Regions from separate parts of the Bradyrhizobium sp. JR3.5 genome, predicted to be linked through region 2. Evidence: predicted binding sites of a transcription regulator. Region 2 holds the regulator's gene; each other region holds the start of a gene.

Region 1 (5,044 bases), 670 kb from region 2:
ACGAGTACAAGAAGCCCGATGGTGAGCAGAAGCGCTTCGCGGTCGAGGGCCGTAATTTCGACCTCGGCCATGGCGACGTCGTGATTGCCGCGATCACCTCCTGCACCAACACCTCGAACCCGAGCGTGCTGATCGGCGCCGGCCTCCTGGCGCGCAAGGCGGCCGCCAAGGGCCTGAAGGCCAAGCCGTGGGTGAAGACCTCACTCGCGCCGGGCAGCCAGGTGGTGGCGGAATATCTCGCCAATTCCGGCCTGCAGGCCGATCTCGACAAGGTTGGCTTCAACCTGGTCGGCTTCGGCTGCACGACCTGCATCGGCAATTCCGGTCCGCTGCCGGAAGACATCTCGAAGTCGATCAACGACAACGGCATCGTTGCTGCCGCCGTGCTCTCGGGCAACCGCAACTTCGAAGGCCGCGTCTCGCCGGACGTGCAGGCGAACTACCTCGCCTCGCCGCCGCTGGTGGTCGCGCATGCGCTCGCCGGCACCGTGACCAAGGATCTCGCGGTCGAGCCGATCGGCATCGGCAAGGACGGCAAGCCGGTGTTCCTCAAGGACATCTGGCCGACCACCAAGGAGATCAACGCCTTCATGAAGAAGTACGTCACCGCGACGATCTTCAAGAAGAAGTACGCCGACGTATTCAAGGGCGACACCAACTGGCGCAAGATCAAGACCACGGAAAGCGAGACCTATCGCTGGAACATGAGCTCGACCTATGTGCAGAACCCGCCCTATTTCGAAGGCATGAAGAAGCAGCCGGAGCCGATCGTCGACGTGGTCGACGCGCGGATCCTCGCGATGTTCGGCGACAAGATCACCACCGACCACATCTCGCCAGCCGGTTCGATCAAGCTGACTTCGCCCGCCGGCAAGTTCCTCAGCGAGCACCAGGTGCGCCCCGCCGACTTCAACCAGTACGGCACGCGGCGCGGCAACCATGAAGTGATGATGCGCGGCACCTTTGCCAACATCCGCATCAAGAACTTCATGCTGAAGGGCGCCGACGGCAATATCCCGGAAGGCGGTCTGACCAAGCACTGGCCCGACGGCGCGCAGATGTCGATCTACGACGCGGCGATGAAGTACCAGCAGGAGAACGTGCCGCTGGTGGTGTTCGCCGGCGCCGAATACGGCAACGGCTCGTCGCGCGACTGGGCCGCGAAGGGCACCCGCCTGCTCGGCGTGCGTGCGGTGATCTGCCAGAGCTTCGAGCGCATCCATCGCTCCAACCTGGTCGGCATGGGTGTGCTTCCGCTCACCTTCCAGGACGGCACGTCGTGGTCCTCGCTCGGCCTCAAGGGCGACGAGAAGGTCACGATCCGCGGGTTGCAGGGCGATTTGAAGCCGCGCCAGACGCTGACGGCCGAGATCGTCTCCGCTGACGGCGGCAAGCGGGACGTCCCGCTGCTCTGCCGCATCGATACGCTGGACGAGCTCGACTACTATCGCAACGGCGGCATCCTGCATTACGTGCTGCGCAAGCTCGCGGCCTAGCGCGCGGATTTGTGATCAGTGCCTCACTGCTTAGTGAGTAGCGGCTAAAAAGAAGGCGGCCTATGACAAGGCCGCCTTCCGGCGTTCTGGGGCACGCAAGTTCAAGGGACAACTTCATGCTCCGTAAAATTACGGATAGAAATCATCACGACTGGTTCGCAGTATGACAGCGATGATGGCCTATAATTCTATCTCGCGATGGTCCAGCGCCCTTGGTTTCTGCGCGATCGTTGCGATCATCCGCCCCGCTCACGCCGATCCGCGTGCTGTCGTCGAACTCTTCACCTCGCAGGGATGCTCGTCCTGTCCGCCCGCGGACAAGATCATCGGAGACCTCGCGAAGGACCCCAACGTCATCGCGCTGAGCATGCCGATCGACTATTGGGACTATCTCGGCTGGAAGGACACGCTGGCCGATTCCCGTTTCAGCGCGCGCCAGAAAGCCTATTCGCATATGCGCGGCGACCGCGACGTCTACACGCCGCAGGCCGTGATCAACGGCTCCGCCCATGTGATCGGCAGCGACCGCGCCAGCATCGAGGACGCTATTAAGGACACCGAGAAGAGCGGCAGCGTGATGTCGGTGCCGGTGATGATGACGCTGACCGGCAAGCAGATCAACGTTTCAGTGGCCGCATCGAAATCGCCCGCGGTGTCGCGCGGCGAAGTCTGGATCTGCTCGATCTCGAAGTCGGTACCGATCTCGATCGCGCGCGGCGAGAACCGCGGCCGCGAGATCACCTACCACAACGTGGTGCGCAATCTCCTGAAGGTCGGTGACTGGAACGGCTCGTCCGGGAGCTGGACCGTGCCGCTCGAGAACATCACGCGCGATGGCGTCGATGCTGCGGCCGTCTACGTCCAGGACGGCAATCGCGACAAGCCGGGCCCGATGCTGGGCGCCGCATTCACCTCGCTTCACTAGAGCCTTTCGGTTCGGATTGATCAGAACCGAAGCTCTGGATTCTTGTTTGACGCGTTTTCTTCGCGCGAACCGGTGTCCACTTCGCTCGAAAACGCTCTAACGCTGCGCGGCTAGCTCCTGCCAATCGCGTCGTTGGGCCGCACGCATGTAGTCGTGCGACTCCGTGCGGCGGCAAGCGTGCATCCAGTGATCTGCTGAGAGGGAAGCGCCGAGGCTTTGCGGGTCTTGATCGCGCGTAATCGAGCAGGGCCCCAAAAACAAAAAGGACCAACTTTCGTTGGCCCAGTGTGTTGGGATTTGACTCCCCTGCGAACAGGCCCGATCCCGACGGCCCCGGGGGGCTGGGGGCTGAGGAATCCGGAACCGAAAGGACCGGGCCAACGCAGGATTTTCTTTTCGCAGGGCAGCGGGGCGGGCGATGGGCGGAAGTGGGGCAGCAATATGATTCCTCTAACGTTCCCGTGACTCTTCGGTTTTCCGGACAATCCGTCGCGCCTGACCGTGGTTAAGGGCTGGTTGCACTGTGAATGGCCCCTTGCAGGCTCCGTCGCTTAGCGCAATCATGTCACTCTCGTGACGATCCCGAAGTGGGGGCACCGGCCTTCGGATCCCGATCGTCACCGGGATGACAGGAGGCGCTCGATGAGTTTGATCTCGGAGGATAGTGATCCGAGTGGGAATCGTGCCGCGGCGCGTCCCGCCGCCGCGACCCTTCAGCCCAACCGCGTGACATTCAATCGACTTGAGCTCAACCGCATTCTCAATCTCTACGGCCGCATGGTCGCCGATGGCGAGTGGCGCGATTATGCGATCGACTTCCTGAAGGACCGTGCCGTGTTCTCGGTGTTCCGGCGCGCATCCGAAATGCCGATTTACCGGATCGAGAAGGATCCCCGGCTGGCGCGCAAGCAGGGCATGTACAGCGTGATTTCGGCGACCGGCCTGATCCTGCGCCGCGGCCACGAACTCGAACGGGTGCTGTTCGTGATCGATCGCAAGCTGTCGCTGGTATAGGCGCGGCAAATTCAGCAGACCGTAGCCCGGATGAAGCGAAGCGCAATCCGGCACAAGTTCATCTGCGGTTTCGGCGGCCCCGGATTGCGCTGCGCTGCATCCGGGCTACGGACTGTAGCTCAGTCCGCTGGCGCCCTCGCCGAGCGCGCGCTGCATCATCACGGTGTCGAGCCAGCGGCCGAACTTCAGGCCGACCTTCGGGTGCGTCCCGATCATCTGAAATCCGCAGCGGCGGTGCAGCCCGATCGAGCCGGCATTGGCCGAGTCCCCGATCACCGCGATCATCTGCCGGAAGCCACGTCCGTCGCATTCGGCGATCAGGCGCTCCATCAGCCGGACGCCGATGCCGCGGCGATGGACCGCAGGGTCCAGATAGACCGAGTTCTCGACCGTGAAGCGATAGGCCGGCCGCGGCCGGTAGGGACCGGCATAGGCATAGCCGGCGACGTGGCCGTCGAGCACGGCGACGAAATAAGGGAAGCCGCCATCGATCAGCGCGCTGTACCGGCGGGTCATCTCGGCAAGGTCGGGCGGGATCAGCTCGAAGGTTGCGGTGCCGAAGCGCACCGCGTGCTCGTAGATCGCCGTGATCGAGGGCAGGTCCGCCTCGACGGTTAGCCTGATTTCCGGATTGGACCCCGCAGGATTGGACATGGGTGCGACAGTATTTTTGCCCTGCGCAAAAGAAAAGCCCCGGCCGCAAGGCCGGGGCTTGGATTGGATCGATCGTCTCGCTCGAGGCGCTTAGTCGCGCTGGCCGAGCAGCTGCAGCAGCAGCGTGAACAGGTTGATGAAGTTCAGGTAGAGCGACAGCGCACCAGTGATTGCCGCACGCTCTGCCATCACGCCACCCTGCGAGGCGTAGCCGTAGATGTAGTCGTTCTTCAGCCGCTGGGTATCCCAGGCGGTGAGGCCCGCGAACACCAGCACGCCGACCACCGACACGATGAACTGCAGCGCCGAGCTCGCCAAGAACAGGTTGACCAGGCTCGCGATGATGATGCCGATCAGGCCCATGAACAGGAACGAGCCCATGCCGCTCATGTCACGCTTGGTGGTGTAGCCGTAGAGGCTCAGCGCACCGAACGTCGCCGCGGTGATGAAGAACACGCGCACGATCGAGGTGTGCGTGTACACCAGGAAGATCGACGACAGCGACAGGCCCATCAGTGCCGAGAACACCCAGAACAGCAGCTGGGCGGTCGCGGGCTGCAGGCGGTTGATGCCGGCAGAAATGACGAACACCATCGCCAGAGGGGCGAGGATGAACAGCCACTTCAGCGGGCTCACGAACATCGCGTAGCCGAACTGCGTCAGATAGGCGTTGCCAAACTTGGCGACGGCGGCGGACTGGTCGCTGGTCACCGCACCCATGTAGACACCGAGCGCGGCCAAGCCTGTGATGGCGAGGCCGATGCTCATGTAGTTGTAGATGCGCAGCATGTAGGCGCGCAGACCGGCGTCGACGGCCGCAGCGTCAATGCGCCCGGCGGCCCGGCCGAAAGGAGAAGCGTAGTTGCGGTCTAGGTCCGACATGGTCGAATTCCCGTGGTTGGTCCCGGTGGAGCGCAAGGGATTTGCGGCGCCGGTTCTAAATCTATCTCAGATG
Region 2 (5,044 bases):
AACAGCGCGTCCGGCTTGGCGAGCGACATCAGCTTGGCATTGACCTGATAGGGCTTCAGCACGTTGTGGCGGTGCTCGCCCTCCTTGTCGCCCATCGACACCCAGGTGTCGGTGACGACGCAGTCGGCGCCGCGCACGGCGGCTTCCGGATCGGTGCCGAGCATGATCGGCGCGCCGGTGGCCTTGATCCAGTCCCGCATCGGCTTCTTCGGCGAGAGCTCGGGCGGGGTGGCAATGTTGAGATTGAACTTGAACCGCTCCGCAGCGTGCGCCCAGGAGGCCAGCACGTTGTTGTCGTCGCCGGTCCAGGCCACCGTCTTGCCCTCGATCGAGCCGCGGTTTTCCTCATAGGTCATGAGGTCGGCCATCACCTGGCAGGGATGCGAACGCCGGGTCAGGCCGTTGATGACGGGCACGGTGGCGTGGGCGGCGAGCTCGAGCAGCGCGTCATGGTTGAGGATGCGGATCATGATCGCATCGACATAACGCGACAGCACGCGCGCGGTGTCGGCGATGGTCTCGCCGCGGCCGAGCTGCATCTCGGCGCCGGTCAGCATGATGGATTCACCGCCGAGCTGGCGCATGCCGACGTCGAACGACACCCTTGTGCGGGTCGACGGGCGCTCGAAGATCATCGCCAGCGTCTTGCCTTCGAGCGGCTTCCTGCCCTTCTCATGCGCCTTCAGCTTCGCCTTCATGGCGGCTCCGGCTTCGAGCATGTTGCGCAGCTCGGCGAGCGGCAGCTCGTTGATGTCGAGGAAGTGACGGACCGGCTTGCTCATTATCCAGCCGCCTTCTTCGGCTGCGGCGCCGATAGCACAGAGCAGGCGCGCTCGAGCGCTGTGATCGACTGGTCGATCTCGGCCTCGGTCACGATCAGGGGCGCCAGGAACCGCACCACATTGTCGCCGGCGCCGACGGTGAGCAGCTTCTCGTTGCGCAGCGCGGCGATCAGATCGCCCGACGGCACCACCGCCTTGACTCCGATCAACAGGCCCTCACCGCGCACCTCCGACAGCACGCCGGGATAGCGGTCGACCACGGAAGCGAGCTTCTGCTTGAGCAGCAGCGACATCTTCTGCACGTGCTCGAAGAAGCCGGGCTTGAGCATGACGTCGAGCACCGCATTGGCGGCGGCGACCGCGAGCGGATTGCCGCCGAAAGTCGAGCCGTGCGAGCCCGGCGCCATGCCGGCCGCAGCCTGCGCGGTCGCCAGCACCGCGCCGATCGGGAACCCGCCGCCGAGCGCCTTCGCCAGCGACATCACGTCCGGCGTGACGCCGGTGCGCTTGTAGGCGAACAGCTCGCCGGTGCGGCCCATGCCGGTCTGCACCTCGTCGAAGGCGAGCAGCAGGCCATGCTCGTCGCACAGCGCGCGCAGTGCTTTGAAGAACGCCTGCGGCGCCGAGCGCACGCCGCCCTCGCCCTGCACCGGCTCGATCAGGATGCCGGCGGTGTGCGGGCCGATCGCCTTCTTCACCGCCTCGATGTCGCCGTGCGGCACCTGGTCGAACCCGTCCATCGGCGGGCCAAAGCCTTCGAGATATTTCGCCGAGCCGGTCGCAGCCAGCGTGCCCAGCGTGCGGCCATGGAAGGCGCCCTCGAAGGTGATGATGCGGTAGCGCTCCGGATGGCCCTTGGAGAAGTGGTGGTGGCGGACCAGCTTGATCACGCCCTCCATCGCTTCGGCGCCGGAATTGCAGAAGAACACGAAGTCGGCAAAGCTCTGCTGGCACAGCCGCGCGGCGAGCACCTCGCCATCCGGGCTCTTGAACAGGTTCGACATGTGCCAGAGCTTGGTCGCCTGCTCCTGCAGCGCCTTGACCAGATGCGGATGCGCATGCCCGAGCGCGTTCACCGCGACACCCGAGGTGAAATCGAGATAGCGGTCGCCGTTGGTTGCGATCAGCCAGGCGCCCTCGCGCGCGCTCGAAGCCGAGATCGACCCGGGCGAAGACGGGGAGCAGATGCGACGAGGCGTTGGTCATGGCGTTCACTGCCGGTTTGAAGCCGTCAATTGCCGCGCGCCTTGACGCCAACACAGCAACCGCCAGCTTCGGAAAACAAAACGGCCGCCTTTGCGGGCGGCACGTACGGGTCATTCTATGCGGCGGCCGGTAAGTGTCAATCGTCAGGAGCCGGCCTTCCTGCAATACGAAACCAGCGCAATCCGGAGCATTCCGGTGCGGTGGAAAAGCCTCATAGCAATGCTTAACTTTGTGGGAACATGTGGACGCACGGCCGCGGACTCTTGCGCCAGAGTCACGCCATATTGTAGCGTTTGGCCTGTCGGGTACGACATCTCGTGCGGCAGTACTGGACCCTCTAAGTAGCCTTCGTGTCTCGCGTAAACGTTCGGGCGCAACACCGTGCCCGGCGAGGGCTAAGGGATTCTGGCCGAAGGGATATTTGTCCAGATTGGCTCGCAGCGCCGCTCCGATGAGTGGCCGGCGCCATGCGAAAGGAAGAATGTGATGACTGTATTGACATGGTCCGACGATCGCGTCGAGCAGCTGAAGAAGCTCTGGGAATCCGGCCTCTCGGCCAGCCAGATCGCGGCGGAACTTGGCAATGTGACGCGAAACGCCGTGATCGGCAAAGTGCATCGGCTCGGCCTCTCCGGCCGCGCCAAGGCCCCCTCCACGGCCGCGCCGCGGCAGCGCAAGGCCCGCCCCGCCCAGCACATGATGCGGGTGGCGCGCCCGGTCTCGCGCGGCAACACCGCGCTTGCGCACGCCTTCGAGGTCGAGATGGAGCCCGATCCGATCTCCTTCGACAACGTGGTGCCGATGAGCCAGCGGCTGTCGCTGCTCCAGCTCAACGAGGCCACCTGCCACTGGCCGGTCGGCGATCCCTCGAGCCCGGAATTCTTCTTCTGCGGCGGCAAGGCGCTCGCCGGCCTGCCCTATTGCGCGCATCACTCGCGCGTTGCCTACCAGCCCGCCAACGATCGCCGCCGGCCGTCGGCGAAGCCACAGATCAAGTAGCACTCGGGAAACTGCCTGGACTGCAAAAACAAATCCCCGCGAAAGCGGGGATTTTTTTGTGTGATCGTCGCGCGGAAGTATCCACCAGCGTCGTCCCGGCGAAAGCCGGGACAACGCCGTGTTGTGGCTTGAGGTTGCCGTGCAAGCCTTACGGCTGCGGCTCGGCCTTGGCAAACCGGTCGTCGAGCGCATAACCGGCGCCGCGCACGGTGCGGATCGGATCCTGCTCGCGGCCCGGATTGAGCAGCTTGCGCAGGCGGCCGATATGCACGTCGACGGTACGCTCATCGATATAGATGTCGCGGCCCCAGACGCTGTCGAGCAGCTGTTCGCGGCTGAACACGCGGCCGGGATGTTCGAGGAAGAATTCGAGCAGCCGATACTCGGTCGGACCGAGATCGATCGGACGTCCCGAGCGCGCCACGCGGCGCTTCTCGCGATCGAGCTCGATGTCGCCATAGGTCAGCACGGTCGCAAGCCGCTCCGGGCTCGCGCGGCGCAGCAGGCCCTTCACCCGTGCCAGCAGTTCCGGCACCGAGAACGGCTTGACGATGTAGTCGTCGGCGCCGGTCGCAAGCCCGCGCACGCGCTCGCTCTCCTCGCCGCGCGCGGTCAGCATGATGATCGGAAGCTGCTTGGTCTCGGGACGCGCCCGCAGGCGGCGGCACAGCTCGATGCCGGACAGGCCCGGCAGCATCCAGTCCAGTACCACGAGGTCGGGAACGCGCTCCTTCAGGCGGGTGTCGGCATCGTCGCCGCGCCCGACCGTTTCGACATCGTAGCCTTCCGCATCGAGGTTGTAGCGCAACAGTGTCGTCAGCGCTTCCTCGTCTTCGACTACCAGAATGCGTGCGCTCATCGGCTTAAATTCTCTCTCTGTGGTGATCCGTTGCCCAGACGCAAACCGAAACGCTTACTTTCCTGGGCATAATCCCCGCGGAAACGACTTGTCGTGAAGACAATCCGGCTCCGCGCTCGCGGATCATGTCCTAGGTACCCGGCACAGTGGTGGCAAAGTTGGTCATGTCGCCCTTCGGGCGCTTGTCGGTGATCTGCTGTCCCTCGATCATGTAGAACACGGTCTCGGCGATATTGGTGGCGTGATCGCCGATCCGCTCGATGTTCTTGGCGCAGAACATCAGATGGATGCAGAACGAGATGTTGCGCGGATCCTCCATCATGTAGGTCAGCAGCTCGCGGAACAGCGAGGTGCAGATCGCATCGACCTCCTCGTCGCCCTTCCAGACGTTCATCGCCGCCGGCAGGTCGTGCGCGGCATAGGCGTCGAGCACCGACTTGACCTGAGACAGCACGAGGTCGGTCATGTGCTCCAGGCCGCGGATCAGCTTCAGCGGCTGGAAATCGCTTTCCAGCGCCGCGACGCGCTTGCCCATGTTCTTGGCGAGGTCGCCGATCCGTTCGAGGTCGGTGGCCACGCGCATCGCGCTGACGATTTCGCGCAGGTCGATCGCCATCGGCTGGCGGCGGGCGATCGTCAGCACCGCGCGCTCTTCGATGACGCGCTGCAGATTGTCGATCTCGATGTCGGCGGCGACCACGCGCTTGCCGAGCGCGACGTCGCGACGGATCAGCGCGTCGACCGACTCGGTGATCATCCGCTCGACGAGGCCGCCCATCTCGGCGACCAGGCGGGTCAACTCCTGCAGGTCGCTGTCGAATGCCTTGGCGGTATGTTCAGAAGCCATCTTGTATCTCCTCAGCCGAACCGGCCGGTGATGTAATCCTGAGTCCGTCGATCGCTCGGCGAGGTGAAGATCTTGTTGGTGTCGTCGAACTCGATCAGCTCGCCGAGATACATGAAGGCGGTCTTGTCGGAGACGCGCGCCGCCTGCTGCATGTTGTGGGTGACGATCGCGATCGTGTAGTCCTCGGAGAGCTCCTGGATCAGCTCCTCGACCTTGGCGGTCGAGATCGGATCGAGCGCCGAGCACGGCTCGTCGAACAGGATCACCTCGGGCCGCACCGCCACGGTGCGCGCGATGCACAAGCGCTGCTGCTGGCCGCCGGAAAGCGACAGGCCGGAAGCGTTCAGCTTG
Region 3 (5,044 bases), 1.0 Mb from region 2:
GGGCGAAGCGTGGTGTCCGGCGTAGCCCGAAGGGCGAAGACGGACGGTCCGGTACTCCGGCTAGCCATGGGTGCAAATGTGGTATGTCTACATCATCCGCAGCATCAACTTCCCTGACCAGGAATATGTTGGCGCCACCGAGGACCTGAAACGACGGGTCCCCGAGCACAATGCCGGCAAATCCGCGCACACCTCAAAATTCAAGCCGTGGCAGCTCGTCTGGTACTGCGCATTTCCCGACAAGTACAAAGCCCTGGCGTTCGAGAAATACCTCAAGTCGCATAGCGGCCGCGCCTTCGCCAAGAAGCGCCTCTGACCACCCACACTTCCCAGCCATCGCGCAGCACGACGATCTCATCCCTCGTGCGAACAGTTCGCCGATCCACGGGATCCGCCCCCGCATTTTGATTCAGAACAAAGTCCGAGCGTCTATCGCTTGCTACCCTATCCGGCGCCAACGGATGCCAAGCCATGCGCAATTCCACCTGGACGGAATTCTTGCGGTGCCCAAGGTGCCCGCGCACGGGCTATGCCCGGCTCTCGGAAATCACCCCCTTCAGAAACCGGATCGATAGGGTCCCGCAGGGCTTTGAGATTCTTCACGACGAGCGCGGCAGCGATTTCCAGTGCGCGACTTGTCGAGTGCCGGTGCTGCCATAACAGGCGCACCTCGTTGCACGCCCCCTACTCCCCCAGCACCGCATTCAGCCGGTCGCGCAGCGCGACGATCTCATCCTTCATCGCCATCAACTCGCCAACCGTGCAGTCCGAGGCCGCGAGGATCGACTGCGGCACGGCCTTGGCCTTTTCGCGCAGCGCGTGGCCCTGCGGCGTCAGCGCGATCAGCACGACCCGCTCGTCTTCGGTGCTGCGGGTCCGCCGGATCAGCTCCGCCGCTTCGAGCCGTTTCAGCAGCGGTGTCAGCGTGCCGGAATCCAGGAACAGCCGCTCGCCAAGGTCTTTCACCGGCACGTCGTCGCGCTCCCACAGCGCCAGCATCACCAGATACTGCGGATAGGTCAGCCCGAGCCGGTCGAGCAGCGGCTTGTAGACGCGGTTGAAGGCGTGCGCGGTCGAATAGACCGCAAAGCAGATCTGGTTATCGAGCCGCAGCGCCTGATCCGCCGCCGTCTGTTTCCTGACCATGATTCCCATCGAATCCATCTCGTTTGCGGGTCATTCTGGGCTCACAGGACCGCGGATTCAATTGCGAACAATTAAATGTGAGGCCGCATAATTTATATTGCGCACAATCTAATTGGATGCAATACATTCGACGTCGAATCCAAACTTGAGTCCAAACCCGAGGGAGACCACGATGTCTGTGAACGTGCTCTACAAGACCAGCGCCAAGGCGACCGGCGGCCGCGACGGCCATGCGGCAACGCTCGACGGCGCGCTCGACGTCAAGCTCACGACCCCGAAGGAGCTCGGTGGCGGCGGTGGCGCCGGCAACAATCCGGAGCAGCTGTTCGCAGCCGGCTATGCCGCCTGCTTCATCGGCGCCATGAAGTTCGTGGCCTCCCAAGGTGGCCCCAAGGTTCCCGCCGACGCCTCCGTGACCTCGACGGTCGGGATCGGCCCGCGCTCGGAAGGCGGCTTCGGCCTCGCCGTCGATCTCGCCGTCTCGCTGCCCGGCCTCTCCCGCGCCGACGCCGAAGCGCTGGTCGAGAAGGCCCATCAAGTGTGCCCCTATTCCAACGCGACCCGCGGCAATGTCGACGTCAAGCTGAGCGTCGTCTAGTTCACCGACTGCCAATTGTCCGCCACGTCCCGCGTGGCGGACTATTGCTTTTCAAGAGAGTATTGCATCTCAGATGTCAGTTCGCTTGGCGAACGCGCGCACTGCCTGCTGCATGGGCCTGCGCCGACGGAAGCATTGCTGCCTCGCCTGAAGACCGTTAGCTCTGGGACCCTCGTTTTCCGATCCCAACTGAGCGAAGGTTGTTTCCATGAATACCCCAGCGGCTACGGGCGCGATGACCGGACTGCGCGTGATCGATCTGACGCGCGTGCTCGGCGGCCCGTATTGCACCCAGATCCTTGCCGACCACGGCGCCGATGTGATCAAGGTCGAGCCGCCCGCCGGCGACGAGGTGCGCGACTGGGGCCCTCCCTTCCATGAAGAAGACGCGGCCTATTTCGTCGGCATCAACCGCAACAAGCGCTCGATCGGCCTCGACCTCGCCTCCGAGGGGGGACGTGCGGTGCTGATGAAGATGCTCGAGACGGCCGACGTGCTGATCGAGAACTTCAAGCCCGGCACGCTCGACAAATGGGGCATCGGCAACGACGTGCTGCGCGCGAAATTTCCGCGCCTCGTGCATTGCCGGATCTCCGGCTTCGGCGCCGACGGCCCGCGCGGCGGCAATCCCGGCTATGACGCGATCATCCAGGCGATGACCGGCATGATCGCGGCGACCGGCTCGCCGGAGAGCGGCCCGATGCGCATCGGCGTGCCGCTGGTCGACATCACGACCGGCCTCTACGCGGCGATCGGCATCCTGATGGCGCTGTCGGAGCGGCAGCGCTCGGGGCTCGGCCAGTTCATCGAGACCACGCTGTACGAGACCGGGCTTGCGATCATGCATCCGCACACCGCGAACTATTTCATGCATGGCAAGCCGCCGTCGCTCACCGGCAACGAGCATCCCAACCTCGTGCCTTACGCGATCTTCCCGACCAAGACCGACAATATCTTCATCGGCGTCGGCAATGACGGCACCTTCCGCAAGCTCGCCAAGGAAATCGGCAAGCCCGAGCTCGGCACCGATCCGCGCTTTGCCCGCAACAAGGACCGTATCGCCAACCGCGACGCGCTGCGGGCCGAGCTTGCCGCGGTGTTCAGCCAGCACGAGGCCGAGCCGCTGTGCAACCGGCTGCTCGCCGCCGGCCTGCCGGCCGGCCCGGTGCAGAAGATCGACCAGGCGCTGACCAACCCGCACACGATCCATCGCGGCGACGTCATCGAGAAGGATTGGTACAAGGGCGTCGCCTCGCCGATCCGGCTCGAACGGACCAAGCCGACCCTGCGCCGCACGCCACCGAAGTTCAGCCAGCACGCTGCGGAAGTACTCGGCGAGTTCGGCTACTCCAAGGACGAGATCAACGGCCTGGTCGACAAGGACGTGGTCTGCGGTCCCCAGCGCAAACGCTAACGGCGCATTCGAAGCAAAGCCCGTCCCGCACGTGATGCGGGATGGGCACCGTTCGCATCAAGCCAACACATCGCCCCTGCGGTGCAACGTCGCGTCCGGCGTTGCACCGCACGCACGCGGCTGCGTTCTCCGCCTTTTTTAGCGCTTCCCTTCGCTTCGGCTTCCCCCGTACCATGGCTTTCGTTTATACGGTCATTTGAACGTCATCCGGCGCTGATAACGCGCCCAACGAAAGATGGTGTTCCAACCGGAGGGGCTTTTGATGATTTTCAGACGACTCGGCGCTGCTGCGGCAGCTGCTGCCACGCTTGTATTCGCGTCGCCTGCGTTCGCGGTGACGGAGATTCAGTGGTGGCACGCGATGACCGGCGCCAACAACGACGTCATCGTCAAGCTGGCCAACGACTTCAACACCTCGCAGTCCGACTACAAGGTGATCCCGACTTACAAGGGCGGCTACGCCGACACCATGAACGCCGGCATCGCCGCATTCCGCGCCGGCAACGCGCCGCACATCATGCAGGTGTTCGAGGTCGGCACCGCAACGATGATGGCCGCCACCGGCGCCGTCAAACCGGTCTACAAGCTGATGGCCGACGCCGGCGAGAAGTTCGATCCGAGCGTCTATCTGCCCGCGATCACCGGCTACTATTCGACCTCGAAGGGCGAGATGCTGTCGTTCCCGTTCAACTCGTCGTCGACCGTGATGTGGGTCAATCTCGATGCGCTGAAGAAGGCCAACATCGCGGAGATTCCGAAGACCTGGCCGCAAGTGTTCGAGGACGCCAAGAAACTGAAGGCGGCCGGCTACACCACCTGCGGCTTCTCCGGCTCGTGGGTCACCTGGGTCAATCTCGAGCAGCTCTCGGCCTGGCACAACGTGCCGCTCGCCAGCAAGGCCAACGGCCTCGACGGCTTCGACACCGTGCTCGAATTCAACGGCCCGCTGCAGGTCAAGCATCTCGAGAACCTGGTCGAGCTGCAGAAGGACAAGACCTACGACTATGCCGGCCGCACCAACACCGGTGAAGGCCGCTTCACCGCGGGCGAATGCCCGATCTACCTGACCTCGTCGGCCTTCTTCGGCAACGTCAAGGCGCAGGCCAAGTTCAACTTCACCGCCGCGCCGATGCCCTATTATCCCGACGCCAAGGGCGCACCGCAGAACTCGATCATCGGCGGCGCCTCGCTCTGGGTGATGGGCGGCAAGTCGGCCGAGGAATACAAGGGCGTGGCCAAGTTCCTGACCTTCCTCTCGGACACCGACCGCCAGATCTGGATCCACAAGGCCTCGGGCTATCTGCCGATCACCAAGGCAGCCTACGCCAAGGCCAAGGAAGAGGGCTTCTACAAGGACCAGCCCTATCTGGAGACCCCGCTGCTCGAACTCACCAACAAGGAGCCGACCGAGAATTCCCGCGGTCTGCGCCTCGGCAACATGGTGCAGCTCCGCGACATGTGGTCGGAGGAGATCGAGCAGGCGCTGGCCGGCAAGAAGACCGCCAAGCAGGCGCTGGACTCGGCCGTCGGACGCGGCAATCAGATGCTGCGGCAGTTTGAAAAGACCGCCGTCCACTGACATGATGCCTTGAGGCCATCAACCGGCAGGCCGCAAACGCGGCCTGCCATTTTGCCGAGATCATGCAAAAGCAAGCGATTTTCCAGTCAAAGCTGTTGCCTTACGCGCTGGTTGCCCCGCAACTCGCGATCGTCCTGATCTTTTTCTACTGGCCGGCCGCGCAGGCGGTGATCCAATCCTTCCTGCTGCAGGACGCCTTCGGCCTTTCGACCACCTTCGTGTGGTTCGAGAACTATCTCGAATTGTTTAAGGACCCGGCCTATTTCGCGGCGATCGTCCGAACCTTCGCGTTCTCGTTCGCGATCGC

Evidence for each region. The regulator PhoB, encoded in region 2, activates phosphate uptake and scavenging genes when phosphate is short. The targets are predictions, from matches to a motif close to TGTCATNNANCTGTCAT.
Region 1: a site for PhoB is predicted at 2,984-3,000, ahead of ACVWW1_RS31640 (DUF2794 domain-containing protein). Genes of this name have one in related genera too.
Region 3: a site for PhoB is predicted at 3,349-3,365, ahead of ugpB (sn-glycerol-3-phosphate ABC transporter substrate-binding protein UgpB). Genes of this name have one in related genera too.

What each region holds. Positions count from the first base shown of each region.
Region 1 is NZ_JBSRYV010000002.1:3,060,410-3,065,453, forward strand. It holds gene acnA (aconitate hydratase AcnA) at 1-1,496, shown strand, start outside; gene ACVWW1_RS31635 (DUF1223 domain-containing protein) at 1,660-2,421, shown strand; gene ACVWW1_RS31640 (DUF2794 domain-containing protein) at 3,064-3,435, shown strand; gene ACVWW1_RS31645 (N-acetyltransferase family protein) at 3,541-4,089, opposite strand; gene ACVWW1_RS31650 (Bax inhibitor-1/YccA family protein) at 4,180-4,971, opposite strand.
Region 2 is NZ_JBSRYV010000002.1:3,732,279-3,737,322, reverse strand. It holds gene argF (ornithine carbamoyltransferase) at 1-782, opposite strand, end outside; partial or broken gene ACVWW1_RS34695 (acetylornithine transaminase) at 782-1,988, opposite strand; gene ACVWW1_RS34690 (GcrA family cell cycle regulator) at 2,475-2,987, shown strand; gene phoB (phosphate regulon transcriptional regulator PhoB) at 3,136-3,846, opposite strand; gene phoU (phosphate signaling complex protein PhoU) at 3,977-4,693, opposite strand; gene pstB (phosphate ABC transporter ATP-binding protein PstB) at 4,705-5,044, opposite strand, start outside.
Region 3 is NZ_JBSRYV010000002.1:2,725,447-2,730,490, forward strand. It holds gene ACVWW1_RS29905 (GIY-YIG nuclease family protein) at 77-316, shown strand; gene ACVWW1_RS29910 (MarR family winged helix-turn-helix transcriptional regulator) at 685-1,146, opposite strand; gene ACVWW1_RS29915 (organic hydroperoxide resistance protein) at 1,319-1,744, shown strand; gene ACVWW1_RS29920 (CaiB/BaiF CoA transferase family protein) at 1,953-3,158, shown strand; gene ugpB (sn-glycerol-3-phosphate ABC transporter substrate-binding protein UgpB) at 3,421-4,737, shown strand; partial or broken gene ugpA (sn-glycerol-3-phosphate ABC transporter permease UgpA) at 4,800-5,044, shown strand, end outside.